Regions from separate parts of the Streptomyces sp. NPDC052773 genome, predicted to be linked through region 2. Evidence: riboswitches for the same ligand, from Rfam matches in the RefSeq annotation. Region 2 holds a riboswitch; the other holds the start of a gene.
The links. A riboswitch is a leader RNA that binds a small molecule or an ion and turns the genes downstream of it on or off. The one in region 2 is predicted to bind ZMP and ZTP.
Positions count from the first base shown of each region.

Region 1: another riboswitch for ZMP and ZTP. It lies ahead of ACIG0D_RS12135 (bifunctional 5,10-methylenetetrahydrofolate dehydrogenase/5,10-methenyltetrahydrofolate cyclohydrolase); the one in region 2 lies ahead of ACIG0D_RS16730 (glycine hydroxymethyltransferase).

Region 1 is NZ_JBITZX010000004.1:382,014-397,178, forward strand. Features, by position in the region: gene ACIG0D_RS12125 (LLM class flavin-dependent oxidoreductase) at 1-595, shown strand, start outside; gene ACIG0D_RS12130 (cytochrome P450) at 603-1,901, opposite strand; gene ACIG0D_RS12135 (bifunctional 5,10-methylenetetrahydrofolate dehydrogenase/5,10-methenyltetrahydrofolate cyclohydrolase) at 2,070-2,918, opposite strand; ZMP/ZTP riboswitch at 2,941-3,026, opposite strand; gene ACIG0D_RS12140 (nuclear transport factor 2 family protein) at 3,084-3,449, opposite strand; gene ACIG0D_RS12145 (ABC transporter ATP-binding protein) at 3,589-5,343, opposite strand; gene ACIG0D_RS12150 (S-(hydroxymethyl)mycothiol dehydrogenase) at 5,793-6,878, shown strand; gene ACIG0D_RS12155 (MBL fold metallo-hydrolase) at 6,878-7,510, shown strand; gene ACIG0D_RS12160 (SDR family oxidoreductase) at 7,612-8,529, shown strand; gene ACIG0D_RS12165 (hypothetical protein) at 8,586-9,134, opposite strand; gene ACIG0D_RS12170 (MFS transporter) at 9,236-10,561, shown strand; gene ACIG0D_RS12175 (L,D-transpeptidase family protein) at 10,659-11,354, shown strand; gene ACIG0D_RS12180 (hypothetical protein) at 11,497-11,658, shown strand; gene ACIG0D_RS12185 (S1 family peptidase) at 11,674-12,987, opposite strand; gene ACIG0D_RS12190 (SAM-dependent methyltransferase) at 13,106-13,936, opposite strand; gene ACIG0D_RS12195 (MalY/PatB family protein) at 14,059-15,165, shown strand, end outside.
Region 2 is NZ_JBITZX010000006.1:348,036-363,200, forward strand. Features, by position in the region: gene ACIG0D_RS16675 (aldehyde dehydrogenase family protein) at 1-1,494, shown strand, start outside; gene ACIG0D_RS16680 (GMC family oxidoreductase) at 1,548-3,080, shown strand; gene ACIG0D_RS16685 (glycine betaine/L-proline ABC transporter ATP-binding protein) at 3,077-4,180, shown strand; gene ACIG0D_RS16690 (ABC transporter permease) at 4,180-6,135, shown strand; gene ACIG0D_RS16695 (ABC transporter substrate-binding protein) at 6,137-7,093, shown strand; gene ACIG0D_RS16700 (carboxymuconolactone decarboxylase family protein) at 7,112-7,516, opposite strand; gene ACIG0D_RS16705 (carboxymuconolactone decarboxylase family protein) at 7,561-8,055, opposite strand; gene ACIG0D_RS16710 (PLP-dependent aminotransferase family protein) at 8,103-9,485, shown strand; gene ACIG0D_RS16715 (hypothetical protein) at 9,672-10,031, shown strand; gene ACIG0D_RS16720 (glutathionylspermidine synthase family protein) at 10,046-11,230, shown strand; gene rocD (ornithine--oxo-acid transaminase) at 11,241-12,449, opposite strand; ZMP/ZTP riboswitch at 12,553-12,643, shown strand; gene ACIG0D_RS16730 (glycine hydroxymethyltransferase) at 12,675-14,129, shown strand; gene trpS (tryptophan--tRNA ligase) at 14,231-15,165, shown strand, end outside.

The DNA of each region.
Region 1 (15,165 bases), on a different contig from region 2:
CGAGGGCCGCCTGGTCCTCGGGATCGGCCTCGGCGCCCGCGGCGACGACTACACCACCAGCGGGCTGCCGACCAAGGGCCGGGGGGACCGGCTGAGCGAGCAGCTGGCCGAGATGCGGCGCATCTGGTCCGGCGAGGAGCGCGGCTTCGCGGGCGCCATCGGACCGAGCCCCGTGCGCGACGGCGGACCGCCGCTCATCGTCGGCGGCTCCAGCGAGCGCAGCCTCCGGCGGGCGGCGCGCCTCGGCGACGGCTGGATCATGACCGCCGGCACCCCGGAGATGTTCGCCGGGCAGGGCCCCGCCGCGGACGCCGCCTGGCGGGAGGCGGGCCGCCCGGGCAAGCCGCGCAAACTGTCACTGGCGTACTACGCGCTCGGCCCCGACGCCCGCGCCCAGGCGGACGCCTACCTCCTGGACTACTACGGCTTCATGGGCGAGGTCGCGCACCAGGTGGCGCAGGCCGCCGCGGTCGGACCCGAGACGGTCCGCTCGTACGCCACCGGGTTCGCGGAGGCGGGCTGCGACGAACTCATCTTCGTACCCACCGCCTCGACACCGGACCAGCTCGACCTGCTGGCCGAGGCGATCGCCTGACCGTCGTCTAAGGGATGTCCGCGCCCGGATTCCCCTGCCGCTCCACCGCGACCCGCAGGGGCGCCCGGAACGACAGCAGGCCGAGCATCGGGACGTCCTCGGCCGCCGGCCGTACCCGGGTCAGACGGCGCGCCGCCTGCCGCAGCGCCACCGCCGCCTCGGTCCGTGCCAGGGACGCGCCCGGGCAGCGGTGGCGGCCGACGCCGAAGGCCAGGTGCCGGCGTACGTTCGCCCGGTGCGGGCACATCTCCTCCGGAGCGGAGAAGACCTCCGGGTCCGAACCGCTGCCCATGAGCATCAGCAGCAGCTGAGCGCCCTCGGGCAGCTCGACCCCGCCCAGCTCGGCCGGGCACGCGGTGACCCGGCGCCAGGTCGTCACCGGCGGCTCACGGCGCAGCACCTCCTCCACCCAGGCCTCCGCCAGTCCCGGCTCCTCGGCGAGGCGGGACCACAGCCCGTCCTCTTCCAGGGCCCGGCGCAGCACCGTCGCGATCAGCTGGCCCGTCGTGGACTGCCCGGCGACGAACACGAAGAAGCACGCGCCGACCGCGGTCTGCACGTCCAGCGGCTCGCCGTCGGGCAGCCGGTGGTCGGTCAGGGCCGCGACGAACGAACCGGGGGCGGCACCGCCGTCCCGGACGGTCTTCGTCAGCCACTGGTGGAACTCGGCGACCAGCGGCGCCAGTTCGAGCTGCCGCTCGGCCGTCGGCCGGCCCCAGAACAGCTCCAGCGAGGCGTCGCTCCAGCGGATCAGCGTGGCCGGGGAGACACCGTCGATGCCGAGGAGTTCCATCAGCACCCGGCACGGCAGCACCTGCGCGAAGGACGTGAACAGGTCGACGCCGCCCGAGGCGTCGAGGCGCTCGTCGGCCGTGGCGAGCAGTTCGTCGGCGATCCGCTCGATCACCGGTACGGCGGCGGCGACCCGGTGGGCGTTGAAGAACCGGGTGACGACGCGGCGCAGTCCGGGGTGGCTCGCGGTTCCGTTGTTGGCCAGCGCCGGAGGCAGGTTGAACCCCGCCCGGGCGAGCACCCGCAGCACCCCGATCGGCAGCGGGGTCACCGCGTGCTGGGCGTTGTCCGGGTGGAAGACGTCCGGGTCGAGCAGGACCCGCCGGATGTCCTCGTAGCGGCTGACCAGCCACAGCCCGGTCCTGGGATCGTGGTGCACCGGCGCCTCGGCGCGCAGCGTGTCCAGCCAGGGATACGGGTCGCGGACAAAGCCGTCGCCGAAGAGATCGAGCAGGTCGAGGGCCTGGTGGGAGGCCTCGTCAGGGCTGATCGTGTCCGGAGCCGAGAGAGTCACGGCCGGACGCTAACACGTGATCGAGCGGACACCGTCCGTGTGTGCGCGGCATCACTCGATCACCGGGAGGCACGCCACAGCGAGCCGCGCCAACGGGAGGCCGGCATGCCACAGGAGCCCCGCCACCGGGAGGCCGGCGCCCGCGAGCGGGCGCCGGCCTCCCCGCCGTCACAGTCCGAGCTGCCGCTCCGCGGCGTCGACCGTCTGCTCCAGCAGCGTGGCGATGGTCATCGGGCCGACACCGCCCGGCACCGGGGTGATCAGCGAGGCCCGCTCGACGGCCGAGTCGAAGTCGACGTCGCCCACGTTGCCCGGGTTGTACCCGGCGTCGATCACCACCGCGCCCGGCTTGACGTCCTGGCCGCGGATCAGCCGGGGCCGGCCGACCGCGGCGACCACGATGTCCGCCTCCCGCACCGCCGCCGACAGGTCCGCGGTGCGCGAGTGGCAGTAGGTGACCGTCGCGTCCCGGGCGAGCAGCAGCATCCCGGCCGGCTTGCCGAGGATGGCGCTGCGGCCCACCACCACGGCCCGCTTCCCGGCCGGGTCGACGCCGTACTCGTCCAGCAGCCGCATGATGCCGCCGGGCGTGCACGACACGAAGCCGGGCAGGCCGAAGCTCATCGTGGCGAAGGAGGCGAAGGTGACCCCGTCGACGTCCTTCTCCGGCGCGATCGCCTCGAACGCGGCCCGCTCGTCGATGTGGGCGCCCACCGGGTGCTGGAGCAGGATGCCGTGCACCCCGGGGTCGGCGGACAGCTCGCGCAGCGTGCCGACCAGTTCCTCGGTGGTCGTGGCGGCGGGCAGGGCGACGTGCCGGGAGGCGATGCCGGCCTTCCGGCAGCGGTTCTGCTTCATCTTGACGTACGTCACGGACGCCGGGTCCTCGCCCACCAGCACCGTCGCGAGGCAGGGTGCCGTGCCGGTGCGGTCGGTGAGGACGGCCGCGCGCTCGGCGGTCTCCTCGACGATGCGCCGGGCGAGCGCGGTGCCGTCCATGAGCCGGGCCTGAGACATGATCCACTCCTGGGTCGATCGACCGGATCGCCCAGGCGCGCGGCATCGACTCCTACGTGGACCGCTCCCCGGTGGTACTCCACCTCAGCGCCAGTCACGGCCCCGGAGCAGCGTAACCCAGGCCGTGCGCGGTGCCGCGCCCGGCCCGGCCGCCTGGCTGCCCGGCTACTCGTCCCAGGCCTGGATCATGGTCTGATCGACGATCTTGCCGTCCCGCAGCGTGATCATCGACTCGGCGAGCACCCGGACCCCGTCGGGGTACTCACAGGACTCGCTGAAGGCCGCGCGGTCGCCCTGGATCACACAGTCCTCCAGCTTGTGCGTCATGTCCCGGCCGTAGATGTCGTCGAGCAGTTCGCCGATCTCGTCCCGGCCGCGCAGCACGCGCGGATGGCTGGGCTGGGTGTTGCGGTCGACGACCCGCAGTTGCGCGTCGTCCGCGTACAGCGACATCAGCGTCGCCGAGTTGTGTCCCTCGATGCCCCGGCGCAGTGTCTCGGTGTCGAAGCCGGGGGTGGCCGCGGTGCCCATCGTGACCTCCTCGGAAAAGGGGTGCGGCCCCGCCTGGCGGCGGACCGCGAAGGGCCTCTCCTACGAGGCTCCTCCGCCCCCTCCGCCCCGGCAAGCGCAGCGGGCGCTCCGCCTGACGGGTGAGCCCGGCCGGGCGCCCTCAGTCCGTCGCGGCGAGGAACTGCGTGGCCGCCAGCTCCGCGTACAGCGGATCGGCGGTCACGAGTTCACGGTGGGTGCCCACCGCGCGGACCCGGCCCGCGTCCATCACCACGATCCGGTCGGCCATCGTCACCGTCGACAGCCGGTGCGCGACCACCAGCACCGTCGTCGTCCGGGCCACATCGGCGACCGTGTCCCGCAGCGCCGCCTCGTTCACCGCGTCCAGCTGCGACGTCGCCTCGTCCAGCAGCAGCAGCCGGGGCCGCCGCAGCAGCGCCCGGGCGATCGCCACCCGCTGCCGCTCCCCGCCGGACAGCTTGGTACCGCGATGCCCGACCAGGGTGTCGAGACCGTCGGGCAGCCGGGCGACCAGCCCGTCGAGCCGGGTCGTCTTCAGCACCCGGGTGAGCGTGTCCTCGTCCGCCCCCGGATTGCCCAGCAGCAGGTTGTCCCGCAGCGAGCCGGACAGCACCGGGGCGTCCTGTTCGACGTAGCCGATCGCCGACCGCAACCGGGACAGCTCCCAGTCCGCGAGGTTCCGGCCGTCGAGCGTGATCACGCCCTCCTCCGGGTCGTAGAACCGCTCGATCAGCGAGAACACGGTGGTCTTGCCCGCCCCGGACGGGCCGACGAACGCCGTCATACCGCGCGGCGGCACCGAGAACGTCACCCCGTGGTGGACGTACGGCAGATCCTCCGCGTAGCGGAAGCGGACATCGGTGAAGGCGAGCGAGGCCGGCTCGGCGTCGGAGTCCGGCAGCGGGACCGCCGGGGCCTGCGGCTCGGCGGGCAGCCGCAGCGCCTCCTGGATGCGGGTGAGGGCCGCGGCACCGGTCTGATACTGGGTGATCGCGCCGACGACCTGCTGGATCGGCGACATCAGATAGAAGACGTACAGCAGGAACGCGACCAGCGTGCCGATGTCGATCGCACCGGTCGCCACCCGCGCCCCGCCCACCGCCAGCACGGTGATGAAGGCGATCTGCATCGACAGCCCGGCCGTGTTGCCCGCGGCGGCCGTCCACTTCGCGGCGCGCACGCTCTGCCGCCACGACTCCTCGGCGGCGGCGTGCAGCGTCTCCTCCTCGCGGTGCTCCGCGCCGGACGCCTTCACCGTGCGCAGCGCGCCCAGCACCCGCTCCAGCGAGGCACCCATCACGCCGACCGCGTCCTGCGCCTGCCGGCTGGCCCGGTTGATGCGCGGCACGATCACCCCGAGGATCGTGCCCGTCGCGAACACCACGGCCAGGGTGACCCCGAGCAGCACCGGGTCGACCAGCCCCATCATCACCACGGTCGCCAGCAGCGTCAGCCCGCCGGTACCGAGCCCGACCAGCGAGTCGGTGGTGACCTCGCGCAGCAGGGTCGTGTCGGAGGTGATCCGGGCCATCAGATCGCCCGGCTCACTGCGGTCCACCGCGGCGATCCGCAGCCGCAGCAGATACGACGACAGGGCCCGCCGCGCGCCGAGCACCACCGACTCCGCGGTGCGCCGCAGCACATACGAACCGAGCGCGCCCACCGCCGCGTTGGCGACGACGAGCAACGACATCAGCAGCAACGCGCCCGCGATGGACCGGTCGTGGGCGAGGTCGTCGATCAACTCCCGGGCCACCAGCGGCAGCAGCAGGCCGGTCGCCCCGGTGACCAGGGAGAGCACCGCGCCCGCCAGCAGGGCCCATCGGTGCGGTCGGACATAGCCGAGAAGCAGCCGCCACGGGGGCGGTCCGGTGGGGGTCTCGGTGCGGGTCACAGTGCTCCTTCGCCGTCGCGGCCGGTGGCGGACAGAACGTTCAGGCTACGACGGCCGACGCGTGCCCGGGCCCCGATTTCGCGCCGGACCCCGAGGCATCCGGGAGCGGTTCCGGCCGGCGCGACCCTCGGCGGCGCGCCGCGCGGAGGCTGCGCGCGGGCGCCGTCGGTGACGGCCGGGGGCGGGCGTGCAGGCGTCTGGAGCGGGCGAGCGGCGACTGGGAGCAGGCGAGCGGGCGCCTGGGGGCGGTCAGGCGGACGGTCGAGGGGGACAAGCGGGCGAACGAGGGCGGGCGAAGGGGCGATCGCGGGCGGACAAGCGGGCGATCGGGGGTGGATCGGCCGTGGCCGGAAAGTGCTCCGCGCGCGCTCGTCGCTCGCGCCCTTACCGATCAGTCGGCCGTAGGGTCGGCAGCGGGACGGACACCGCGGACGGAAGGGATCAGCATCATGGCGCAGGAAGTGCGCGGCGTGATCGCACCGGGCAAGGACGAGCCGGTGCGGGTGGAGACGATCGTCGTACCCGACCCCGGCCCGGGGGAGGCCGTGGTGCGGGTCCAGGCCTGCGGGGTCTGCCACACCGACCTGCACTACAAGCAGGGCGGCATCACCGACGAGTTCCCCTTCCTGCTCGGCCACGAGGCCGCCGGGGTGGTGGAGGCGGTCGGCGACGGGGTCACCGAGGTGGCGCCCGGCGACTTCGTGATCCTCAACTGGCGCGCTGTGTGCGGCCGTTGCCGGGCCTGCCTGCGCGGGCGACCGCAGTACTGCTTCGACACCCACAACGCGCGGCAGAAGATGACCCTCACCGACGGCACGGAACTCTCACCCGCCCTCGGCATCGGCGCCTTCGCCGAGAAGACCCTCGTCGCGGCCGGACAGTGCACCAAGGTCGACCCCGCCGCCTCCCCGGCCGCCGCCGGACTGCTCGGCTGCGGGGTGATGGCCGGCATCGGCGCCGCGATCAACACCGGCGGCGTCAGCCGGGGCGACACGGTCGCCGTCATCGGCTGCGGCGGCGTGGGTGACGCGGCCGTCGCCGGATCGCGGCTGGCGGGCGCGGCGCGGATCATCGCCGTCGACATCGACGACCGCAAGCTCGCCACCGCCCGCACGATGGGCGCCACCCACACCGTCAACTCCCGCGAGACCGACCCGGTCGCCGCGATCCGCGAGCTGACCGGCGGGTTCGGCGCCGACGTGGTCATCGAGGCCGTCGGCCGCCCCGAGACCTACCGCCAGGCCTTCTACGCCCGCGACCTGGCCGGCACGGTCGTCCTCGTCGGCGTCCCCACCCCGGAGATGAAACTGGAGCTGCCGCTCGCGGACGTCTTCGGCCGCGGCGGCGCGCTGAAGTCCTCCTGGTACGGCGACTGCCTGCCCTCCCGGGACTTCCCCATGCTCATCGACCTCTACCTTCAGGGCCGCCTGGACCTCGACGCGTTCGTCAGCGAGACGATCGCGCTCGACGAGGTGGAGAAGGCGTTCGAGCGGATGCACCAGGGGGACGTACTGCGCTCGGTGGTGATCCTCTGATGGCCCGCGTGCGCATCGAACGCCTCGTCACCTCCGGCCAGTTCCGCCTCGACGGCGGCACCTGGGACGTCGACAACAACGTCTGGATCGTCGGTGACGACCACGAGGTCGTCGTCATCGACGCCGCCCACGACGCCGACGCCATCGCCGAGGCCGTCGGCGAGCGCCGGCTCACCGCCATCGTCTGCACCCACGCCCACAACGACCACGTCAACGCGGCCCCCGCCCTCGCCGACCGCACGGGCGCGGTCATCTGGCTGCACCGCGACGACCTGCCGCTGTGGAAGCAGACCCACCCGGACCGCGAACCGGACGCCTGGCTGCGCGACGGTCTGGTCATCGAGGCGGCCGGCGCCGACCTGACCGTGCTGCACACCCCGGGGCACGCCCCCGGCGCGGTCTGTCTGTACGACCCCGGCCTCGGCGCCGTCTTCACCGGCGACACCCTCTTCCAGGGCGGCCCCGGCGCCACCGGCCGCTCCTACTCCCACTTCCCGACCCTCGTCGACTCCATCCGCGACCGGCTGCTCACCCTCCCGCCCGAGACGAAGGTCCTCACCGGGCACGGGGACGCCACCACGATCGGCGCCGAGGCACCGCATCTGGAGGAGTGGATCGCGCGCGGCCACTGAGCGGCGCGGCGACACGGGAACCCGTCGCGGAAAGAAGACAGGAGATGTCCGGCTTCCACGGCAGCCTCGTACCGACCGCGCACGCGAGAAGGAGGCCGGACATGCCGGAACAGCCCCTGAAGGGCAAGGTCGCACTGGTCGCCGGGGCGACCCGGGGAGCCGGGCGGGGCATCGCCGTGGAACTGGGGGCCGCCGGCGCCACGGTGTACGTCACCGGGCGCAGTACCCGCGCCCGGCGCTCGGAGTACGACCGCCCCGAGACCATCGAGGACACCGCCGACCTCGTCGACCGGGCCGGTGGCACGGGCATCGCCGTACCCACCGACCACCTCGACCCCGCCCAGGTCCGCACCCTCGTCGACCGCATCGCCGACGAGCAAGGCCGCCTGGACGTCCTCGTCAACGACATCTGGGGTGGCGAGAACCTGTTCGAGTGGGAGAAACCGGTCTGGGAGCACGACCTCGACAGCGGACTCAGACTGCTCCGCCTCGCGGTGGAGACCCACGCCATCACCAGCCACTTCGCCCTGCCGCTGCTGCTGCGCCGGCCCGGCGGCCTGGTGGTCGAGGTCACCGACGGCACCGCCGACTACAACCGCGACCACTACCGGGTCTCCTTCTTCTACGACCTGGCCAAGTCGGCCGTCCTGCGCATGGCGTTCGCCCTGGCCCACGAACTGGGCCCGCGCGGCGCCACCGCCCTCGCCCTCACCCCGGGCTGGCTGCGCTCGGAGATCATGCTGGAGCACTTCGGGGTGCGCGAGGAGAACTGGCGCGACGCCCTCGGCAGCCAACCGCACTTCGCCATCTCGGAGACCCCGCGCTACGTCGGCCGCGCCGTCGCCGCCCTGGCCGCCGACCCCGACGTGGCCCGCCACAACGGGGCGTCGCTCTCCAGCGGCGGCCTGGCCCGGGAGTACGGCTTCACCGACCTCGACGGCAGCCGCCCCGACGCCTGGCGCTACCTCGTCGAGGTGCAGGACCCGGGCAAGCCCGCGGACACCACGGGCTACCGCTGATCACCGGAACGCCGAGCATCGGCTACCGCTCAGCGTCGGCTACCGCGGGGCGTCGGCTACCGCCGGGCGGCGGCGTCCGCCCCCGGCGGCAGCGGCCAGCGTGCCGGGTGGCCCGGCGGCAGCGCGAGATCGGCGCGCACCGCCGCGTAGTAGCCCTCCCGCGCCTCCCGCTGCCGCTCCAGCAACTCCTGCCAGGCCTCGGGATCCCGTGTCCCCTCCCGCAGGAACGCCTCCAGCGCCAGCACCGCGACCACCCAGGTCCGCGCCCGGTCCACCACCTCACGGCTGCCCAGCAGAAGCAGCGCCTCACCGGCCGGGTCCCGCGCGTCCGCGGCCTCCGCCAGCAGCGGCTCCGCCTGATCGGGGGCGAGCGGATGCGGGTGCGGATCGTTGCCGAGGTGGGACGCCACCCGGTAGGTGAGGGTGATGGTCTTCTTCAACTGGCGCGCGTAGTCGGCGTACGCCGCCAGCCGCCGCTCCTCCCAGCGGGCCGCCTGCTCCTGGCGGAACCGGACCCGCTCACCCCGCATGACCACCAGATAGGAACCGAGGGCACCGATCACCACGCCGAGCAGGGCGGGCAGTTGCTGTATGAACTCCGACATGGACGCACGGTATCCAGGAAACGATCGACGTAGCTCCGCTTAAATGTCCTTGTAGAACTATTCACTTGTCCTACTCGATCACCCTCGGGCACCGTGTCCCCGTGCCGACCGACCCGCAGACCCACTCACCGACCCCCACGTCCACCCCGGCCCCCTCCCGGCCACCGTCCCCCTGGCGTGTCCGCGACTTCCGCACCCTCTTCGGCGCCACCACCCTCAGCCAGCTCGGCACGAACGTCGGCTATGTCGCCGTCCCCCTGGTCGCCGTGGCCGCGCTGGACGCGGGCCCCGGCCAGGTCGGCGCCCTCGCCACCCTGAGCACCCTGGCGTTCCTGCTGATCGGCCTGCCGGCCGGGGCGTGGGTGGACCGGATGCGGCACCGCCGGGTGCTGATCGGCGCCGACCTCGCCCGCGCCCTGCTGTTCGCCTCGGTCCCGCTGGCGTGGTGGCTCGACGCGCTCACCCTCGGCCAGCTCTACGCGGTGGTCCTGCTGACCGGCTGCGCGACGGTGTTCTTCGACGTCGGCTCGCAGAGCGTGCTGCCCCAACTCGTCGGCCGTGAGGCCCTGGTGGGCGCGAACGCCGCCGTCGTCAGCCTCCAGGCGGCCGGAAACGTGGCCGGGCGCGGCCTCGGCGGCGGACTCGTCCAGCTGCTCACCGCCCCCGTCGCGGTGCTCTGCACCGCCCTCGCCCACCTCGCCTCCGCCCTCCGGCTCCTCGCCCTGCGCGGCGGCACCGCGCCCCGGCCGGAGGCCGCGCGGACGGGCCTGCGGGCGCAGATCGCCGAAGGGCTGCGCCATGTCCTCGGCAACGCCGAGCTGCGCGCCCTCGCGCTCACCGCCTCCCTCACCAACCTCGGGTCGCAGATCGTGAACACCATGCTGCCCGTGCTGTTCGTCCGCGAACTGCACCTCCCGGCGAGCGTGCTCGGCCTGTACTGGGCCGCGGGCGGCCTCGGTCTCCTGCTCGGCGCCCGCTGCGCCCGCCCCCTCGCCGCCCGCCTCGGCCTCGGCCGCACCCTCGCCCTCGCCGGGCCGGTCCTGGCCCCCGCCGCCCTGCTCGTCCCGCTGATCGGGCGCGGCCCCTGGCTGTGGCTCGCCGGTGCCGGATGGGCGCTGGCGATGTTCAAGACCGGCATGGACAACGTCCTCGGTGTGAGCCTGCGCCAGGGGATGACCCCGGACGCCCTCCTCGGTCGTATGAACGCCACGTTCCGCTTCATGCTGACCGGCGCCCTCGCGATCGGCGCCGCCCTCTCCGGGCTCCTCGGCGAGGCGGCCGGGGTCCGCCCGACCCTCTGGACCGGCGGCGCGCTGCTGGCGGTCGCGTTCCTGCCGGTGCTGCTCTCGCCGGTGCGCCGCCGGCGGACGCTGCCGGGGGAGCGGTCGACGCGTGCCACGCCGGCCCCGCCCCCGCGAACCGCATGAGACGCCTCACATCCGCCCGCATCCCTACAACCCTCCTGGGCAGGTATCCGTCTATCCGGTACAGACAACCGCCGTATCCGAAGGGGCAAACCCTGCCATGGGGGACAAAAGCAGACGGGCTACCGTCGTCCTGGGCGCCACCGCACTGGTGGCGCCGCTCACACTCGCGCTCGGCGCCGCTCCGGCGCAGGCCGCGAGTTGTACGACCCAGACCGGGCCGTATCAGAAGCAGGTCGAGAAGTTCCTCGGCCGGCCCGTCGACGGCGTCCAGTCCGCCGCCGACTGCAAGGCGATCCAGGCCTTCCAGACCAAGCACGGCATCCAGCCGAACGCCGGCTACGCGGGCCCTGTGACCTGGGGTGTCATGGATCTGATGCTGAAGCAGAAGGCCGTGGGGACCAACCCCAACAAGGACGGCAAGTGCCCGGTGAACAAGGGCCGGATCGCCTGTGTGAACCTCACCCTCCAGCTGAGCTGGATCCAGGACGGCAAGAAGCTCGTCTACGGCCCCGTGCCCGTGCGCACCGGCCGTGACGGGTACGAGACCCGCACCGGTCTGAAGAAGATCTACTGGCGCAACATCGACCACGTCTCCTCCATCTACGACGTGCCGATGCCGTACGCCCAGTTCTTCGACGGCGGCCAGGCCTTTCACTCGGTCGGCGTCAGCATGTGGAACCCGCCGGGCTCCCACGGATGCGTCAACATGACCAAGGCGGACGCCAAGAAGTACTGGTCGCTGCTGAAGACCGGCGACGACGTCTTCGTGTACGGCCGCAAGCCCGGCACCTGAGTGCTGGGGCCCGGTGTGACGGACGGGTGAACTCCCGCGTCGGTTCGCGGACATGGGAGTGATCAGTAACACGGTCCGATTTGTCGGATTCGTTCCTGTTGGCTCACACAGTCTTCACCTCAGGCGCCGTATGCTTCACATCATGTCCACCACTGTTGAACCCGCCACCGAGCGATCGGCAGCGGAGATCAACGAGGAGATCCGGGCCCTGTGGCGCCGGTCGGGCGGGACACTGAACACCGAGCAGCGCGAGGAATACCAGCGGCTCGTGATGGAGTGGGCCGACCGCACGTCGGCCGCCTGACCCACCCGTCCTCGATCAACTCCAGCTCGCCGAGTACTGGCGCTGGTAGGCCTTGCGGTCCTGCTCCGTGCGGATCCACCGCGTGGCCACCAGCGCGACCAGGCTTCCCGCGATGACCAGCAGCCCCGGACCGGCGTTCCGGGGATCCGCCAGCCGTGCGTACAGGGACGGCGTCTGCCCGCCGCCCGCCGCCTGGGCCGGCGCACCCGGCGCGCTCGCGTCCTGGCCCGCGGAGGAGGACGGAGCCGGCGAGGACGCCCCGGTCGCCGTGATCAGCCGCACCCCGAGCTCCTCCATCGCCTTCGTCACCGGCTGGAAGAACGTCGTCCCGCCACTGCGGCAGTCCCCGCTGCCCCCGGACGTCACGCCCAGTGCGATCCCCTCCGCGAACAGCGGCCCGCCGCTGTCCCCGGGCTCGGCGCACACATCCGTCTCGATCAGGCCCGTGACCGTGCCCTCCGGATAGTTCACCGTCGCGTCCAGCGCCGTCACCCGCCCGTCGCGCAGCCCTGTCGTACTGCCGCTGCGGAATACCCGCTGCCCGACGTCCGGCTCGGCCGCCCCGGTGATCCGCACCCCCTCCCGGGCGCCGATCGCCACCACGTCGGCGCCCTCGCCCGCCCGGCCGCTCGCGTACCGCACCAGGGAGTAGTCGGCGCCCGGGAAGCTCCCGGCGACCGTCCGGCCCACCTCGCGCGCGCCCTGGTCGTCGGCGAACCACACCGACCCCGTGGGTCCGCAGTGCCCGGCCGTGAGGATGAAGTCGCGCCGCCCGTCGGTCACGTTGAACCCCGCCGAACAGCGCCCGACCGTCGACAGGATGGGCCGCGCCCCGTTCAGCCGGGTGGTGAAGGTGCCCGCGGAGCGCTCCATGCGGACGAAGCCGCCGATGTCCTCGGCGAGTTGCGTCAGCCGGTCCCAGTCGGCGGCGGAGACGGTGCGGTCGGCCCGTACCACCACCTCGTTGCGCCGGTAGTCCACCGCCCACGCCGTCCCGGCCACCCTTGGCGCCGAACGCAGCGCCGCGGTGGCCGACTTCAGCTCGCGGAGGCTGTGCCGCACCACCTTCGGCGTGGCGCCCGCCCGGCGGACCTCGGCGGCGGTGTCCCGGTCGGTGACCGCGACCACCGGCCGCCCGTCGGCACCGACCCAGCTGCCCGCGGTGCGCTCGGCGCCGAGCCGCTCGACGAGACCCGGGCCGGTGACCGGCGGGGCGGGCGGCGGCGGGCTCGCCACCGCCTGGGTCACCATCGTCCCCCCGAGCAGCAGACCGCCGACGGCCGCCAGCCGTGCCGCCCGCCGGACGATCCGTCGTCGTACGTGCCTCATGCATGGCTCCCGAACCCCGAACGCGCGGTGACGCCACCGCGGGGGCCTCCGGCAGTCGAGCGCCCTCCTTCGCATACGTGCCGGGAGCCGGGCCCGTTCACCCCCTCAAGGGGACGGCTCAGTTCTTGCGGGCCACCCCGCCGAACATCGCCACCTCTTCCGGCTCCGTCCCGTCGCGGCCCTCCGGGCGCCAGCGTGAGCAGGAGACGACGCCGGGCTCCAGCAGCTCCAGCCCGTCGAAGAAGCGGGTCACCTGCTCGGGGGTGCGCTGGGTCAGCTTCGGCGTGCCGTGCTCGTTCCAGAACTTCACCGCCTCGTCCACGTCCGGCATCGACGGCGAGGTGATGGTGTGCGACAGCACCAGGTGGCTGCCCGCCGGCAGCGCGTCCACCAGCCGCCGCACCAGGCCGTACGGGTCCTCGTCGTCGCCGATGAAGATGACCACGCCGAGCAGGATCAGCCCCACCGGCTTGCTGAAGTCCAGCGTCCTGCCCGCGTGTTCGAGGATGGCGTCGACGTTGCGCAGATCCTCGTCGAGGTAGTCGGTGCGGCCCTCGGGAGTGCTGGTCAGCAGCGCGCGGGCGTGCGCCAGGACGAGCGGGTCGTTGTCGACGTAGACGATCCGCGCGTCCGGGGCGAGCCGCTGGGCGACCTCGTGGGTGTTGTCGGCGGTCGGCAGCCCGGTGCCGATGTCCAGGAACTGGCGGATCCCGGCCTCCTGGACGAGATGGCGCACGGCCCGGCCCAGGAAGAGCCGGTCGGCCTGCGCGTACGCGCCGATGCCCGGGTGGAGTTGGCGGATCTGGTCGCCGGCCGTGCGGTCCACCTCGTAGTTGTCCTTGCCGCCCAGCCAGTAGTTCCAGATGCGGGCCGTGTGCGGCTGGGAGGTGTTGATGCGCTCGCGCAGGGAATCGGCCACGCCGTCCGTGGTGGGCGGGTTCTCGGTCACGGGTCAGCTCCTGGGATGCCGTAATGCGGTGGAGTGTCAAGCAGCAATCTAGACGCATCAGTTGATCAGTGCCGATCCCCCTGCGCATTTTGCCGGACCGCGCAGCCGCCTATCGTGTGGGCATGAGCGGTATGCCGCACGAGACGACCGGAGAACCGAACCCGCTGCGCGCCCTCGACCTGGAGCGGCTGCGCCGTCGTACGAGCGCGAAATGGCGTACGTATCCCGAGGACGTACTGCCTCTGTGGGTGGCCGAGATGGACGTGCCGCTCGCCGAGCCGATCACCCGCGCGCTCACCGAAGCCCTCGACCTCGGCGACACGGGCTACCCCGCCGGCACCGGCTACGCCGAGGCGCTGGCCGCCTTCGCGGCGAAGCGGTGGGGATGGGACGGCATCGCCGTGGAGCGCACCACGACCGTGACCGACGTGATGCTGGGCGTCGCCGAGCTGCTGAGGCTGCTGACCGGGCCCGGGGACGCGGTCGTGATCAGCCCGCCGGTGTACCCGCCGTTCTACGCCTACGTCACCCACCTGGGCCGCAGGGTGGCCGAGGCCCCGCTCGGCCCAGACACGCGGATCGACCTCGCGGCGCTGGAGACGGCCTTCCGGCAGGCGGTCGCGGGCGGCCGGCCCGCGGCGTACCTGCTGTGCAGCCCGCACAACCCGACCGGCACCGTGCACACCGCCGAGGAGCTGTCCGCGGTCGCCGCGCTCGCCGAGCGGTACGGGGTGCGGGTCGTCGCCGACGAGACGCACGCGCCGCTGGTCCTGCGCGGTGCCGAGTTCACGCCCTATCTGAGCGTGCCCGGCGCCGAACGCGGGCTGTCGCTGATGTCGGCGTCCAAGGCGTGGAACCTCGCCGGACTCAAGGCCGCCCTCGCCATCGCGGGCCGGGGCGCCGCCGACGATCTGGCGCGGATCCCCGAGAAGGCGAGCCCCGGGCCGAGCCACCTCGGCGTCATCGCCCACACCGCGGCGCTGCGCGACGGAACCGCCTGGCTCGACGCCCTCCTGGCCGGACTCGACGACAACCGGCGGCTGCTCACCGCCCTGCTGGCCGAGCACCTGCCGCAAATCCGCTACCGGCCCGGCGAGGGCACCTACCTCGCCTGGCTCGACTGCCGCGCCCTCGGCCTCGGCGACGACCCGGCGCAAGCCTTCCTGGACCGCGGCCGGGTCGCCCTGTACCCGGGCCTCCCGTTCGGCGCGGGCGGCGCCGGACACGCC
Region 2 (15,165 bases):
AGCATCCACGCGGCAGGCGAGTGGCGGCACGCCGTCTCCGGGGCCACGCGCGCGATCCTCGACCCCGCGGACGCCGCACCGTTCGCCCTGGTCGCCGAGGGCGACGAGAAGGACGCGGACCTCGCGGTCGAGGCCGCCCGCGCCGCCTTCGACGGCGGCGCCGGCGTCTGGCCGCGCACCCCCGTCGCCGAGCGCGCCGCCCTGCTGCGCCGCGTCGCCGACCTGCTGGTCCGCGACCGCGAGGAGCTGGGGCTGCTGGAGAGCCGCGACGCGGGCAAGACGGTCGAGGAGGGCCGCGTCGACATCGACTGCGTGGCCGACGCCTTCCGCTACTTCGCCGACCTCGTCGCCGCGGAGGCCCCCGGCCGGGTCGTCGACGCGGGCTCGCCCGACATCCACAGCGTGGTCGTCCACGAGCCGGTCGGCGTCTGCGCGCTGATCACCCCCTGGAACTACCCGCTGCTCCAGGCCAGTTGGAAGATCGCGCCCGCGCTCGCGGCCGGGAACACCTTCGTCGTCAAGCCGAGCGAGATCACGCCGATGACGACGATCGCCCTCATCGCGCTGCTGGAGGAGGCCGGACTGCCCGCCGGTGTCGCCAACATCGTCACCGGCCCCGGCCACACCGTCGGCGCCCGCCTCGCCGAGCACCCCGACGTCGACCTGGTCTCCTTCACCGGCGGCCTGGTCAGCGGCGTCAAGGTCGCCCAGGCCGCGGCGCCCACCGTGAAGAAGGTCGCCCTCGAACTCGGCGGCAAGAACCCCAACGTCGTCTTCGCCGACGCCTGCGCCACCGAGGAGGGCTTCGACACCGCCGTCGACCAGGCCCTCAACGCGGCCTTCATCCACAGCGGCCAGGTCTGCTCGGCCGGCGCCCGGCTCATCGTCGAGGAGTCCGTCCGGGACCGCTTCGTCACCGAACTCGCCCGCCGCGCGCAGAGGATCCGGCTCGGCCGGGGCACGGCGGACGGCGTCGAGTGCGGCCCGCTCGTCTCCGAGCAGCACCGCGCCAAGGTCGAGGCGTACGTCGCCTCCGCGCTGGAGGAGGGCGCCGTACTGCGCTGCGGCGGCAAGCGCCCGGAGCCCAGCGAGATCCGGCCCGAGAGCGGCTACTTCTACGAGCCGACCGTCCTCGACCACTGCCACCGCGAGATGCGCGTGGTCCGCGAGGAGGTCTTCGGACCCGTCCTCACCGTCGAGACCTTCCGCACCGAGGACGAGGCCGTCGCCCTCGCCAACGACACCGAGTACGGCCTCGCGGGCGGCGTCTGGACCGCCGACGCCGGCCGGGCCCGCCGGGTCGCCGGCCGGCTGCGGCACGGCACCGTCTGGATCAACGACTTCCACCCCTACCTCCCGCAGGCGGAGTGGGGCGGCTTCGGCAAGAGCGGCACGGGCCGCGAACTCGGCCCCACCGGGCTCGCCGAGTACCGCGAGACCAAGCACCTCTACCAGAACCTCGCCCCGAAGCCCGTCCGCTGGTTCGCCGGCTGACCTCCACCTTCTCCCGCACGCTCCCCTGCCCCAGCCCCACCTGGAGTACCCCCATGCCCGAGAACAACCACGTCTACGACTACGTCGTCATCGGCGGCGGTACGGCAGGCTCCGTCATCGCCTCCCGCCTCACCGAGAACCCGGACGTCACCGTCGCCGTCATCGAGGGCGGCCCCAGCGACGTCGGCCGCGACGACGTGCTCACCCTGCGCCGCTGGATGGGCCTGCTCGGCGGCGAGCTGGACTACGACTACCCCACCGTCGAGCAGCCGCGCGGCAACTCCCACATCCGGCACAGCCGCGCCCGCGTCCTCGGCGGCTGCTCCTCCCACAACACGCTGATCGCCTTCAAGCCGCTGCCGTCCGACTGGGACGAGTGGGAGGAGGCCGGCGCCAAGGGCTGGGGCGCGGTCGCCATGGAGGCGTACTTCGCGCGCCTGAAGAACAACATCGTCCCGGTCGACGAGAAGGACCGGAACGCCATCGCCCGCGACTTCGTCGACGCCGCGCAGACCGCGCTCGGCGTGCCGCGCGTCGAGGGCTTCAACAAGAAGCCGTTCACCGAGGGCGTCGGCTTCTTCGACCTCGCCTACCACCCGGAGGACAACAAGCGGTCCTCCGCGTCCGTGGCGTACCTCCACCCCGTGATGGACGAGCGCCCCAACCTCACGATCCTGCTGGAGACCTGGGCGTACAAGCTCGAGCTGGACGGCACCCGCGCCGAGGGCGTCCACGTGCGCACCAAGGACGGCGAGGAACTGCTGATCCGGGCCCGCAACGAGGTCGTGCTGTGCGCGGGCGCGATCGACTCCCCGCGGCTGCTGCTGCACTCCGGCATCGGACCGGCGGCGGACCTGGAGGCGCTGGGCATACCCGTGGTCCACGATCTGCCGGGCGTCGGCGAGAACCTGCTCGACCACCCCGAGTCGGTGATCGTCTGGGAGACCCACGGCCCCATCCCGGAGAACTCCGCGATGGACTCCGACGCGGGCCTGTTCGTGCGCCGCGACCCCGAACACCAGGGCCCCGACCTGATGTTCCACTTCTACCAGATCCCCTTCACGGACAACCCGGAGCGCCTGGGCTACGAGCGGCCCCCGTACGGGGTGTCCATGACCCCGAACATCCCCAAGCCGAAGTCCCGCGGCCGGCTCTACCTGACCAGCCCGGACCCGGCCGTGAAGCCCGCCCTGGACTTCCGCTACTTCACCGACGAGGACGACTACGACGGCCGCACCCTCGTCGACGGCATCCGCATCGCCCGCGAGATCGCCAAGACCGAGCCGCTGGCCGGCTGGCTCAAGCGCGAGGTCTGCCCCGGCCCCGAGGTCGTCGGCGACGCCGAGCTGAGCGAGTACGCCCGCAAGGTCGCCCACACCGTCTACCACCCGGCCGGCACCTGCAAGATGGGCGCCGCCGACGACGAACTGGCCGTCGTCGACCCCGAACTGCGCATCCGCGGCCTGGAGGGCATCCGGATCGCCGACGCGTCCGTCTTCCCCACCATGACCGCCGTCAACCCGATGATCGGGGTGCTGATGGTCGGGGAGCGCGCCGTCGACCTGATCGGCGGTGACGCCCGATGAGTACCGCCAACCCCACCCCCGAAACCCTCACGCCTCCCGTCTTCTCGGTCGAGGGCCTGTGGAAGGTGTTCGGCCCCAAGGCCGACCGCGTGCCCGCCGACCCCGAGCTGGCCGCCCTCGCCCCCGCCGACCTGCGCGAGCGCACCGGCTGCACCGCGGCCGTCCGCGACGTGTCCTTCGACGTCCGCAAGGGCGAGGTCTTCGTCGTCATGGGCCTGTCCGGCTCCGGCAAGTCCACCCTGGTGCGCTGTCTGACCCGGCTGATCGAGCCGACGGCCGGCACCATCGTCATCGACGGCGAGGACGTCCGCGCCATGGACAAGGCCCGGCTGCGCGAACTGCGCCGCCACCGCGCGGCGATGGTCTTCCAGCACTTCGGCCTCCTCCCGCACCGCACGGTCCTCGACAACGTCGCCTACGGCCTGGAGATCCAGGGCATGGGCAAGGCCGAACGGCGCGCCAAGGCCGCCGAGGTCGTCGCCAAGGTCGGCCTGGAAGGCATGGAACAGCGGCGCCCGGGCCAGCTCTCCGGCGGCCAGCAGCAACGCGTCGGCCTCGCCCGCGCCCTCGCCGTCGACCCCGAGGTGCTGCTCTTCGACGAGCCGTTCAGCGCCCTCGACCCGCTGATCCGGCGGGACATGCAGGAAGAGGTCGTCCGGCTGCACCGCGAGGAGGGCCGCACGATGGTCTTCATCACCCACGACCTGAGCGAGGCCCTCAAGCTCGGCGACCGGATCGCCCTGATGCGCGACGGCCGCATCGTGCAGCTCGGCACCCCCGAGGACATCGTCGGCTCCCCGGCCGACGACTACGTCCGCGAGTTCGTCCGCGACGTCCCCCGCGAACAGGTCATGACCGTACGGACGGCGATGCGCCCCGCGTCGGCGGAGGAGGCGGGGAGCGGCCCGGCGGTCACCCCGCGCGCCACGGTGGCGGAGGCGATCGAGGCGGTGGCCCGCAGCGGCGAACCCGCCCGGGTGATGGACGGCCCGCGCTGCCTCGGGGTCGTCGACCACGAGGGCCTGCTGGAGGTCGTGGCGGGAGTGGCTGACAAGCCACCGGTGAGCAGCCGTCCTCAGGTAGCCGCGGAGGCCGTCTGATGGCAACGCTCACCGCGACTCCCGTACGCACCCTCCCCACCGCCCTGCTGCGCAACCGCCCCGCCACCAAGCTGGCCACCCTCGCCGTGATCGCGGCGATCCTCGTCCCCCTGGCCCACGCCCGCTGGTCCAGCGGCACCTGGCCCGACGCGCTCACCGTCGACCTCACCGCCCCACTCACCAGCACCAGCGACTGGATCATCGACAACCGGGACAGCCACCCCCTGTTCCTGTACTTCTTCGGTCACGTCAGCAACGCCGTCGTGCTGTCCGTACGCGCCGTCTACCTCGCCCTCCTCACCATCGGCTGGGCAGGCGTGACCGCACTCGGCGCCTTCCTCGCCTGGCGGGCCGCGGGCCTGCGGCTCGCGCTCGGCACAGCGGCGGCGTTCCTCGCCTGCGGCCTGCTCGGCATGTGGGTGCCGACCATGCAGACGCTCGCCCTGATGACGGTCGCGGTGCTCGCCTCGGTCGTCGTGGGCATCCTGCTGGGGCTCGCGGCGGGCCTGTCCGCCCGGATGGACCGGGTCCTGCGGCCGGTGCTGGACACCATGCAGGTGCTCCCGGCGTTCGCCTACCTCCTGCCGGTCGTCCTCGTCTTCGGCATCGGCGTGCCCGCCGCCGTCCTCGCCACCGTCGTCTACGCCGCCCCGCCCATGGCCCGGCTCACCGCGCTCGGCCTGCGCGGCGCCGACCGGGGCGTGCTGGAGGCCGTCGAGTCGCTGGGCGCGACCGCGCGGCAGCGGCTGCTGACCGCCCGGATCCCGCTGGCCCGCAAGGAACTCCTGCTCGGCGTCAACCAGACGATCATGATGGCGCTGTCCATGGCCGTGATCGCCTCGGTGATCGGCGCCGGCGGCCTCGGCGACCGCGTCTACCAGGCGCTGGCCTCGGTCGACGTGGGCGCGGCCCTGGCGGCGGGCATCCCGATCGTGCTGCTGGCGGTCGTCCTGGACCGTGTGACGGGCGCGGCGGGCGCGGGTGCGGCGGGTGCCGCCCCACCCGGTCGGAGGGTGTGGCCGTACGCCCTGGGCGCCGTCGTCGGCACCGCGGCCGTGGCCGTCGCCGGGCGCCTGACGGGCCGTACGGACTGGCCCGACGCCTGGACGGTGAACATCGCCGAGCCGGTCAACCGGGCCGTGGACTGGATGACCGCGCACCTCTACTCCGGGGTGCCCGTCATCGGCGGCACCGCCGACTGGGCGGCCCGCTTCACCACCTGGGTCCTCGACCCGCTCCGCGACGGCCTGACCTGGCTGCCGTGGTGGTCGGTGCTGCTGATCGTCGCCGCGCTCGCCTGGCTGATCGGCACCTGGCGCACCGCGCTGACCGCCGTGCTCGCCATGGCCGCGATCGGCGTCCTCGGCGTGTGGGAGCCGTCCCTGGACACCCTGTCGCAGGTGCTGGCCGCGGTCGCCGTCACCCTCGTCCTCGGCGTCGCGACCGGTGTCGCGGCGGCCCGCAACGACCGCGTCGAGCGGCTGCTGCGGCCGGTCCTGGACGTCTGCCAGACGATGCCGCAGTTCGTGTACCTGATCCCGGTCGTCGCGCTCGCCGGTGTCGGCCGCGCCCCGGCCGTCGCCGCGGCCGTCGTCTACGCGCTGCCCGCCGTCGTCCGTATCACCGCGCAGGGCCTGCGCCAGGTCGATCCGGCCGCGCTGGAGTCGGCCCGCTCGCTCGGCGCGACCGGAGGCCAGCAGCTGCGCCAGGTGCAACTGCCGCTCGCCCGCCGCTCGTTGCTGCTCGCGGTGAACCAGGGCGTGGTGCTCGTCCTCGCCGTCGTCATCATCGGCGGCCTGGTCGGCGGCGGCGCGCTCGGCTACGACGTCGTCTTCGGCCTCGCCCAGGGCGACCTCGCGACCGGCCTGGTCGCCGGCGCCGCGATCGTCTGCCTGGGCCTGATGCTCGACCGGGTGACCCAGCCCACCGACCGCCGTACGACGAAGGGAGCGTGACATGTTCCGCCGTACCACCCTGACCGCCTCGGCGGCCGTGCTGACGCTGGCCACCGGTTGCGGCGCCGCCGACATGACCAAGCAGGCCTCGCCGTTCGCGAACGCCCAGGGCGCGAAGACGGTCACCCTGTCCGTGCAGTCCTGGGTGGGCGCCCAGGCCAACGTGGCCGTCGCCCAGTACCTGCTGGAGCACGAACTGGGCTACCGCGTCGACACCGTTCAGGTCGACGAGGTCCCCGCCTGGGACGCGCTCAGCCAGGGCCGCGTCGACGCGCTCCTGGAGGACTGGGGCCACCCCGAACAGGAACAGCGGTACGTCAAGGAGAAGAAGACCGTCACCCGGGGCGGCGACCTCGGGGTGACCGGGCACATCGGCTGGTACGTCCCCACGTACTTCGCGAAGCGGCACCCGGACGTCACCGACTGGAAGAACCTGAACAAGTACGCCGACCGGTTCCGCACCGCGGAGAGCGGCGGCAAGGGCCAGCTGATGGACGGCTCGCCGTCCTACGTCACCAACGACAAGGCCCTGGTGAAGAACCTCGGCCTGGACTACAAGGTCGTCTTCGCCGGCTCCGAGGCCGCGCAGATCACCCAGATCAAGCAGTTCGCCAAGGAGAAGAAGCCCTTCCTGACGTACTGGTACTCCCCGCAGTGGCTGTTCGAGAAGGTCCCGATGACCGAGGTGAAGCTGCCGCCCTACAAGGAGGGCTGCGACGCGGACCCGGAGAAGGTCGCCTGTGCCTACCCGCACACCCCGCTGCAGAAGTACCTCAACACCGGCTTCGCCGAGAAGGGCGGGGACGCGGCGGCCTTCCTGAAGAACTTCAAGTGGACCACCGCGGACCAGAACGAGGTCTCCCTCATGATCGCCGAGCAGAAGCTCAGCCCCGAGGAGGCGGCGAAGCGGTGGGTCGAGCGGCACGAGGCCACCTGGAAGGCGTGGCTCCCGCGCTGACCGGCGACGGCCGCGCGGTCACCACTCCGTGGCCCCCGGCGGAATCCTCCGGGTCACCATCAGCCGGTTCCAGCTGTTGATCACGGTGATCAGAGCGACGAGGTGGGCGAGTTCGGCGTCGTCGAAGTGTTTGACGGCCGTCTCGTACACCTCGTCCGGCACGAACCCGTCCGTGAGCACGGTGACCGCCTCCGTCAGCGCCAGGGCGGCCCGCTCGCGCTCGTCGAAGACCTCGTCACCGGCCTCCCGCCAGACGGCGAGGAGGTCGAGCCGGCGCTCGCTCACCCCGTGCTCGCGGGCGATGGCCAGATGCATGTCCAGGCAGAACGCGCACCCGTTGAGCTGCGAGGCGCGGATCTGGACGAGTTCGGCGAGGGCCGGGTCCCCGAGGCCCCGCTTGGCGGTGGCGCTCAGGGACCGCATGGCCGTGCGGACCTCGGGGGAGAGGCGGGTGGTGCGGGCCGTGGTCACTTGTGGCCGCCCGGCTGGTAGTGCCCCGGCGTCATCCGGCAGGTCACTCCGAACCGGTTCCAGGCGTTGATCACCGTGATCGCGGCGATCAGCTGGGCCAGCTCCGTCTCCTCGAAGTGCTTCGCCGCCCGCTCGTACACCTCGTCCGGCACGAACCCGTCCGTCAGGACGGTCACCGCCTCCGTCAGCTCCAGCGCGGCCAGTTCCTTCTCCGTGTAGAAGTGCCGGGACTCCTCCCACGCGCCGAGCTGGACGATCCGCTCGACGCTCTCACCGGCCGCGAGGGCGTCCTTGGTGTGCATGTCGATGCAGAAGGCGCAGTGGTTGATCTGGGAGGCGCGGATCTTCACCAGCTCGTACAGCTTGTGGTCCAGGCCCTGCCGGGCCGCCGCGTCGAGCCGGATCATCGCCTTGTAGACGTCGGGGACGAGCTTGGCCCACTCCAGACGCGGGGCGGCTTCGGGGGCGTAGGTCACGGTCTCTGTGGTCATGCCCTCGACCCTAGGAAGAAAGCTGCCCAGGCGTATGGTCCATTTCCATGCCGAAACCATGGGCCACTCTGGGCATCGACCTGCACCTCGAACCGGCCGGCGGGGGAGTGCGCCGCGGCCTGACCGACGCCCTGCGCGACGCCGTCCGCACCGGCCGCCTCGCCCCCGGCACCCGGCTGCCCTCCTCCCGCTCGCTCGCCGCCGACCTCGGCCTCGCCCGCAACACCGTCGCCGGCGCCTACGCCGACCTGGTCGCCGAGGGCTGGCTCACCGCCCGCCAGGGCTCCGGCACCCGGGTCGCCGACCGCGCCGTGACCCCGCCCGCGCGCCGCCCGGCCCCCACCCCGAGCCGCACCGGCCACCCCGCGTACAGCCTGATCCCCGGCACCCCCGACCTCGCCTCCTTCCCCCGCACCCAGTGGCTCAAGGCCGCCCGCCGCGCCCTGACCGCGGCCCCCAACGACGCCCTCGGCTACGGCGACCCCCGCGGCCGGATCGAACTGCGCACCGCGCTCGCCGGGTACCTCGCCCGCGCCCGCGGCGTACGCGCCGACCCCGACCGGATCGTCGTCACCGCCGGCTTCGCCCACGGGCTGCGGCTGCTCGCCCAGCTCCTGCACGCGCGCGGCCGGCGCACCCTCGCCGTCGAGTCGTACGGCCTCGACGCGCACTGGGACCTGATCGAGCGGGCCGGGCTGCGCACCGAGCCGCTGCCGTTCGACGCGTCCGGCACCGCGCTCGACGGGCTGGAGCGTGCCGGAGCCGTCCTGCTGACCCCCTCCCACCAGTTCCCCATGGGCGTGGCCCTGCGCCCCGAGCGTCGCGCGGCCGTCGTCGACTGGGCCCGCGGCAGCGGCGGACTGATCCTGGAGGACGACTACGACGGCGAGTTCCGCTACGACCGCCAGCCCGTCGGCGCCCTCCAGGGCCTCGACCCCGACCACGTCGTCTACCTGGGCACCGCCAGCAAATCCCTCGCCCCCGGACTGCGCCTGGGCTGGATGGTGCTGCCCCCGTCGCTGGTGGACGAGGTGCGCGCGCTCGGCGGCTCCTCCGTGCCCGTCCTCGACCAGCTCACCCTCGCCGAGTTCGTCACCTCCGGCGCCTACGACCGGCACGTCCGCGCCGCCCGGCTGCGCTACCGGCGCCGCCGCGACGCCCTGGTCGCCGCCGTCGCCGCCCGCGCCCCCGAGGTGACCGTCACCGGCATCGCGGCCGGACTGCACGCCGTGCTCCGCCTCCCGCCCGGCACCGAACAGTCCGTGGTCCGCTCCGCCACCTGGCACGGCCTCGCCGTACACGGCCTCTCCCGCTACCGGCACCCCACCGCCACCGCCCACCCCGTCGACGCCCTGGTCGTCGGCTACGGCACCCCACCCGACCACGCCTGGACGGGAACCCTTCAGGCCCTGTGCAACGTCTTGCCCTAGGGGGTGTCTCGTCGATCATGCCGGATCAGCGAGCGGCACCAGACGCCGGCAGCCCGGCATGATCGACGAGACACCCCCCGGGCACCCGTGTGTGACCGGTCCCTGTCAGGCCCCGTATGATCGCGGGCCGGCGCCGCGGACACGGGCAGCGTACGGGCGGCGGGTAACCGGGGGAGGAGAAACGACATGGCGGACAACCGGCGGCGGCTGCGCTCCAGCACCGTCGTACTCGGCGGGATGGGCGTGATCGCCGCGGCGCTGACCTCCTGCGGCTCCGACCCCGACCGCCGCTGCGTCGACCGCGACAGCTACGACTACGTCAACGGCTACAAGGTCATCGCCGACAAGAACTGCTCGTCCGGATCCTCCTCGTCCGGCAAGGGCGGCAAGGGCAAGAAGAAGAGCAGCGGCAAGCGCGCCGACGCCGCCTGGTACTACGACGCCGAGGTCAGCGGCGGCTACGCCGACCACGGCACCTTCAGCCGCGAGGAGGCCGTCGACCGCGGCGGCTTCGGCTGCTCCGGCTCCGGCAGCGGCGGCGGCTGAGCGCGACCCGCACCATGGAACGCCGCACCATCGAACCCCGCCCCGGCTGGCAGCAGACCGTCGAGGAACAGGGCCTGATCTACCCGCTCACCCGCCACCCGGACGGCTCCCTGCGCCCCTACTGGGACGAGAGCGCCTACTACGTCTTCTCCCTGGAGGAGATCGAGGCCCTGGAGGAGGTCGTCGAGGAACTGCACCGCATGTGCCTCGCCGCGGCCGACCACATCGTCACCGCCGACCGCTTCGCCGACCTCGGCATCACCGACCCCCGCGTGGCCGCCGCCGTCGCCGAGTCCTGGCACCGCCGCGCCGAACTCCCCTCCCTCTACGGCCGCTTCGACCTGCGCTACGACGGCCACGGCCCGGCGAAACTGCTCGAGTACAACGCCGACACCCCCACCTCCCTCGTCGAGGCCGCCTCCCCCCAGTGGTTCTGGATGGAGGAGCGCTTCCCCGGCGCCGACCAGTGGAACTCCCTCCACGAACGCCTCGTCGACGCCTGGCGCGGGCAGGCCCGCCTCCTCCCGCCGGGCAGCCCGCTCTACTTCGCCCACTCCAGCGCCGACGAACTCGGCGAGGACCTGATGACGGTCGCCTACCTCAAGGAGACCGCCGAACAGGCCGGCCTCGACACCGGCTGGATCTCCATGGAGGAGATCGGCTGGGACCGCCTCTCCGGCCGCTTCGTCGACCAGCGGCTCCGCTTCATCCGCAGCTGCTTCAAGCTCTACCCCTGGGAATGGCTCACCACCGACCGCTTCGCCGGCCACGTCCTCGACACCCTCGACAACGGCGGCGGCACCGGCACCACCCTGTGGATCGAGCCCGCCTGGAAGATGCTCCTCAGCAACAAGGCCCTCCTCGCCGTCCTCTGGGAGCTCTACCCCGGCCACCCCAACCTCCTCCCCGCCCACCTCGACGGCCCCCGCGACCTCGCCACCACGACCGGCTACGTCGCCAAGCCCCTGCTGGGCCGCGAAGGCGCCGGCGTCACCGTCCACCCGCCCGGCACCCCGCCCGTCGTCCGCGACGAACCCTGCTGCTACCAGCAGCTCGCCCCGCTGCCCGCCTTCGACGGCAACCACGTCGTCCTCGGCACCTGGGTCGTCGAGGGCGAGGCCGCCGGCCTCGGCATCCGCGAGTCCTCCGGCCTGATCACCGACGAGTACGCCCGCTTCCTGCCGCACGTGATCCTCTAGGGACCGCACCTCAGGCGATGTCCAGCACCGCCCGCAGCTGCGCCAGCCCCCAGTCCAGGTCCTCCTTGCCGATCACCAGCGGCGGCGCGATCCGGATCGTCGAGCCGTGGGTGTCCTTCACCAGCACCCGCCGGTCCATCAGCCGCTCCGAGACCTCCCGCCCCGTGCCGTACCGCGGATGCACATCCACCCCCGCCCACAGCCCCCGCCCGCGCACCTGCGTCACCCGCCCGGTCCCGGCCAGCGCCGCCAGCTCACGGTGCAGATGCTCACCCAGCTCCGCCGCCCGCGCCTGGTACTCACCGGACCGCAGCATCGCGATCACCTCCAGCGCCACCGCGCACGCCAGCGGATTCCCGCCGAACGTCGACCCGTGCTCCCCGGGCCGGAACACCCCCAGCACCTCGGCCGACGACACCACCGCCGACACCGGCACGATCCCGCCGCCCAGCGCCTTGCCCAGCACATACGCGTCCGGCACCACCCCCTCGTGCTCACACGCGAACGTCCGCCCCGTCCGCCCCAGCCCCGACTGGATCTCGTCCGCGATCAGCAGCACGTTCCGCTCGCGCGTCAGCTCCCGCACCGCCGGCAGATAACCGGCCGGCGGCACCAGCACCCCCGCCTCGCCCTGGATCGGCTCGATCAGCACCGCCACCGTGTTCTCCGTCAGCGCCTCGCGCATCGCCGTCACGTCCCCGTACGGCACGATCTGGAACCCCGGCGTGTACGGGCCGTAGTCCGCCCGCGCCTCCGGATCGGTGGAGAAGCTGATGATCGTCGTCGTACGGCCGTGGAAGTTGCCGCCCGCGACGACGATCTTCGCCATCTCCGCGGGCACCCCCTTCACCCGGTAACCCCACTTCCGGGCCGTCTTCACCGCCGTCTCCACGGCCTCCGCCCCCGTGTTCATCGGCAGCACCATCTCCATCCCGCACAGCTCCGCCAGCCGCGCGCAGAAGGCCCCGAACCGGTCGTGGTGGAACGCCCGGGACGTCAGCGTCACCCGGTCCAGCTGCGCCTTCGCCGCCTCCACCAGCCGCCGGTTGCCGTGCCCGAAGTTCAGCGCCGAGTAGCCGGCCAGCAGATCCAGATAGCGCCGCCCCTCCACATCCGTCATCCACGCCCCGTCCGCGGTGGCGACCACCACCGGCAGCGGGTGATAGGTGTGCGCGCTGTGGGCCTCGGCGGTCGCGATCAGGTCGTCCGTGGCGGTCATGGCCCCTCCAGAAGGTGAACCGGAAGCAAGGACGCCCTCCTTCCTATCCTCGCTCGCATGGTGGACGCGGGAACTTCGCTCTCCGGCGCGCCCGGTAGGCTGAGCCCAGGGCCGTGACTGGCGCGCTTGGGATGGGACCGACCATCGGGGAGCGGCCCGAACGGGAAACTGTGCCGTGCGCCTGGGCCGAACCGTGTACGCCGAACGCCACGTCCGGAGGTCCCGATGTCTGACGCGTCTGCTCCCCTCTCCACCGAGTCCACCGCCTTCCGCGCCGCCCTCGACGTGATCCGCGCGGTCGAGCCGCGCGTCGCCGACGCCATCGGCCAGGAGGTCGCCGACCAGCGCGAGATGCTCAAGCTGATCGCCTCCGAGAACTACGCCTCCCCGGCCACCCTGCTGGCCATGGGCAACTGGTTCAGCGACAAGTACGCCGAGGGCACCGTCGGCCGCCGCTTCTACGCCGGCTGCCGCAACGTCGACACCGTCGAGTCGCTCGCCGCCGAGCACGCCAAGGAGCTGTTCGGCGCCCGCCACGCCTACGTCCAGCCGCACTCCGGCATCGACGCCAACCTCGTCGCCTTCTGGGCCGTCCTCGCCGACCGCGTCGAGGCGCCCTTCCTGGAGCGGACCGGCGTCCGCCAGATCAACGAGCTGACCGACGCCGACTGGGCCGAGCTGCGCCAGGCCTTCGGCAACCAGCGCATGCTCGGCATGTCCCTGGACGCCGGCGGCCACCTCACCCACGGCTTCCGCCCGAACATCTCCGGCAAGATGTTCGACCAGCGCTCCTACGGCACCGACCCCGCCACCGGCCTGATCGACTACGAGGCGCTGCGCGCCCAGGCCCGCGAGTTCAAGCCGCTGATCCTCGTCGCCGGCTACTCCGCCTACCCCCGCCTGGTGAACTTCCGGATCATGCGGGAGATCGCCGACGAGGTCGGCGCCACCCTCATGGTCGACATGGCCCACTTCGCGGGCCTGGTCGCGGGCAAGGTCCTCACCGGCGACTTCGACCCGGTCCCGCACGCCCAGATCGTCACGACGACCACCCACAAGTCGCTGCGCGGCCCGCGCGGCGGCATGGTCCTGTGCGACGACTCCCTCAAGGACCAGGTCGACCGCGGCTGCCCGATGGTCCTCGGCGGCCCGCTCCCGCACGTCATGGCCGCCAAGGCCGTCGCCCTCGCCGAGGCCCGGCAGCCCGCCTTCCGGGACTACGCCCAGCGCATCGTCGACAACTCGCGCGCGCTCGCCGAGGGCCTGATGCGGCGCGGCGCCACCCTGGTCACCGGCGGCACCGACAACCACCTCAACCTGATCGACGTCGCCACCTCCTACGGCCTCACCGGCCGCCAGGCCGAGGCCGCGCTGCTGGAGTCCGGGATCGTCACCAACCGCAACGCGATCCCCGCCGACCCCAACGGCGCCTGGTACACCTCCGGCATCCGCATCGGCACCCCCGCCCTGACCACCCGCGGTCTGGGCACCGCCGAGATGGACGAGGTCGCCGCCCTCATCGACCGCGTCCTCACCACCGCCGAGCCCGGCACCACCAAGTCCGGCGCGCCCTCCAAGGCCGCCCACGTCCTCGACGAGAAGGTCGCGCAGGAGATCGCCCAGCGCGCCACGGACCTCGTCGCGGGCTTCCCCCTGTACCCGGAGATCGACCTGGGCTGAACCGCCCCGTGAGGGGCGCGGGGAACTGCGCGACCGACCCATCACGGTCCGCAGTTCCCCACCCCCGGGACCACCCCCACCGCTCTGAGAGAATGGTGGGCATGGCGAATGACCGACCCCGCGTGCTCTCCGGCATCCAGCCCACCGCCGGCTCGTTCCACCTCGGCAACTACCTCGGCGCCGTCCGCCAGTGGGTGGCCCTGCAGGAGTCCCACGACGCCTTCTACATGGTCGTCGACCTGCACGCGATCACGGTCCCGCAGGACCCGAAGGAGCTGCGCGCCAACACCCGGCTCGCCGCCGCCCAGCTGCTCGCGGCCGGGCTCGACCCGGAGCGCTGCACCCTGTTCGTCCAGAGCCACGTCCCCGAGCACGCGCAGCTCGGCTGGGTCATGAACTGCCTCACCGGCTTCGGCGAGGCGTCCCGCATGACCCAGTTCAAGGACAAGTCCGCCAAGCAGGGCGCCGACCGGGCCTCCGTCGGCCTGTTCACGTACCCGATCCTCCAGGTCGCGGACATCCTCCTCTACCAGGCGCACGAGGTGCCCGTCGGTGAGGACCAGCGCCAGCACATCGAGCTGACCCGCGACCTCGCCGAGCGCTTCAACGGCCGCTTCGGCCAGACGTTCACGGTCCCGAAGCCGTACATCCTCAAGGAGACGGCGAAGATCTACGACCTCCAGGACCCGGCGATCAAGATGAGCAAGTCGGCGTCGACGCCGAAGGGCCTCATCAACCTGCTCGACGAGCCGAAGACCACCGCCAAGAAGGTCAAGAGCGCCGTCACCGACACCGACACCGTCATCCGCTTCGACCCGGAGAACAAGCCGGGCGTCAGCAACCTCCTCACGATCTACTCGACCCTCACCGGGACGGGAATCGCGGAACTGGAGGAGCAGTACGCCGGAAAGGGCTACGGTGCGCTCAAGACCGACCTCGCCGAGGTCATGGTCGAGTTCGTGACGCCGTTCCGGGAGCGCACCCAGCAGTACCTGGACGACCCGGAGACGCTCGACTCGATCCTGGCCAAGGGCGC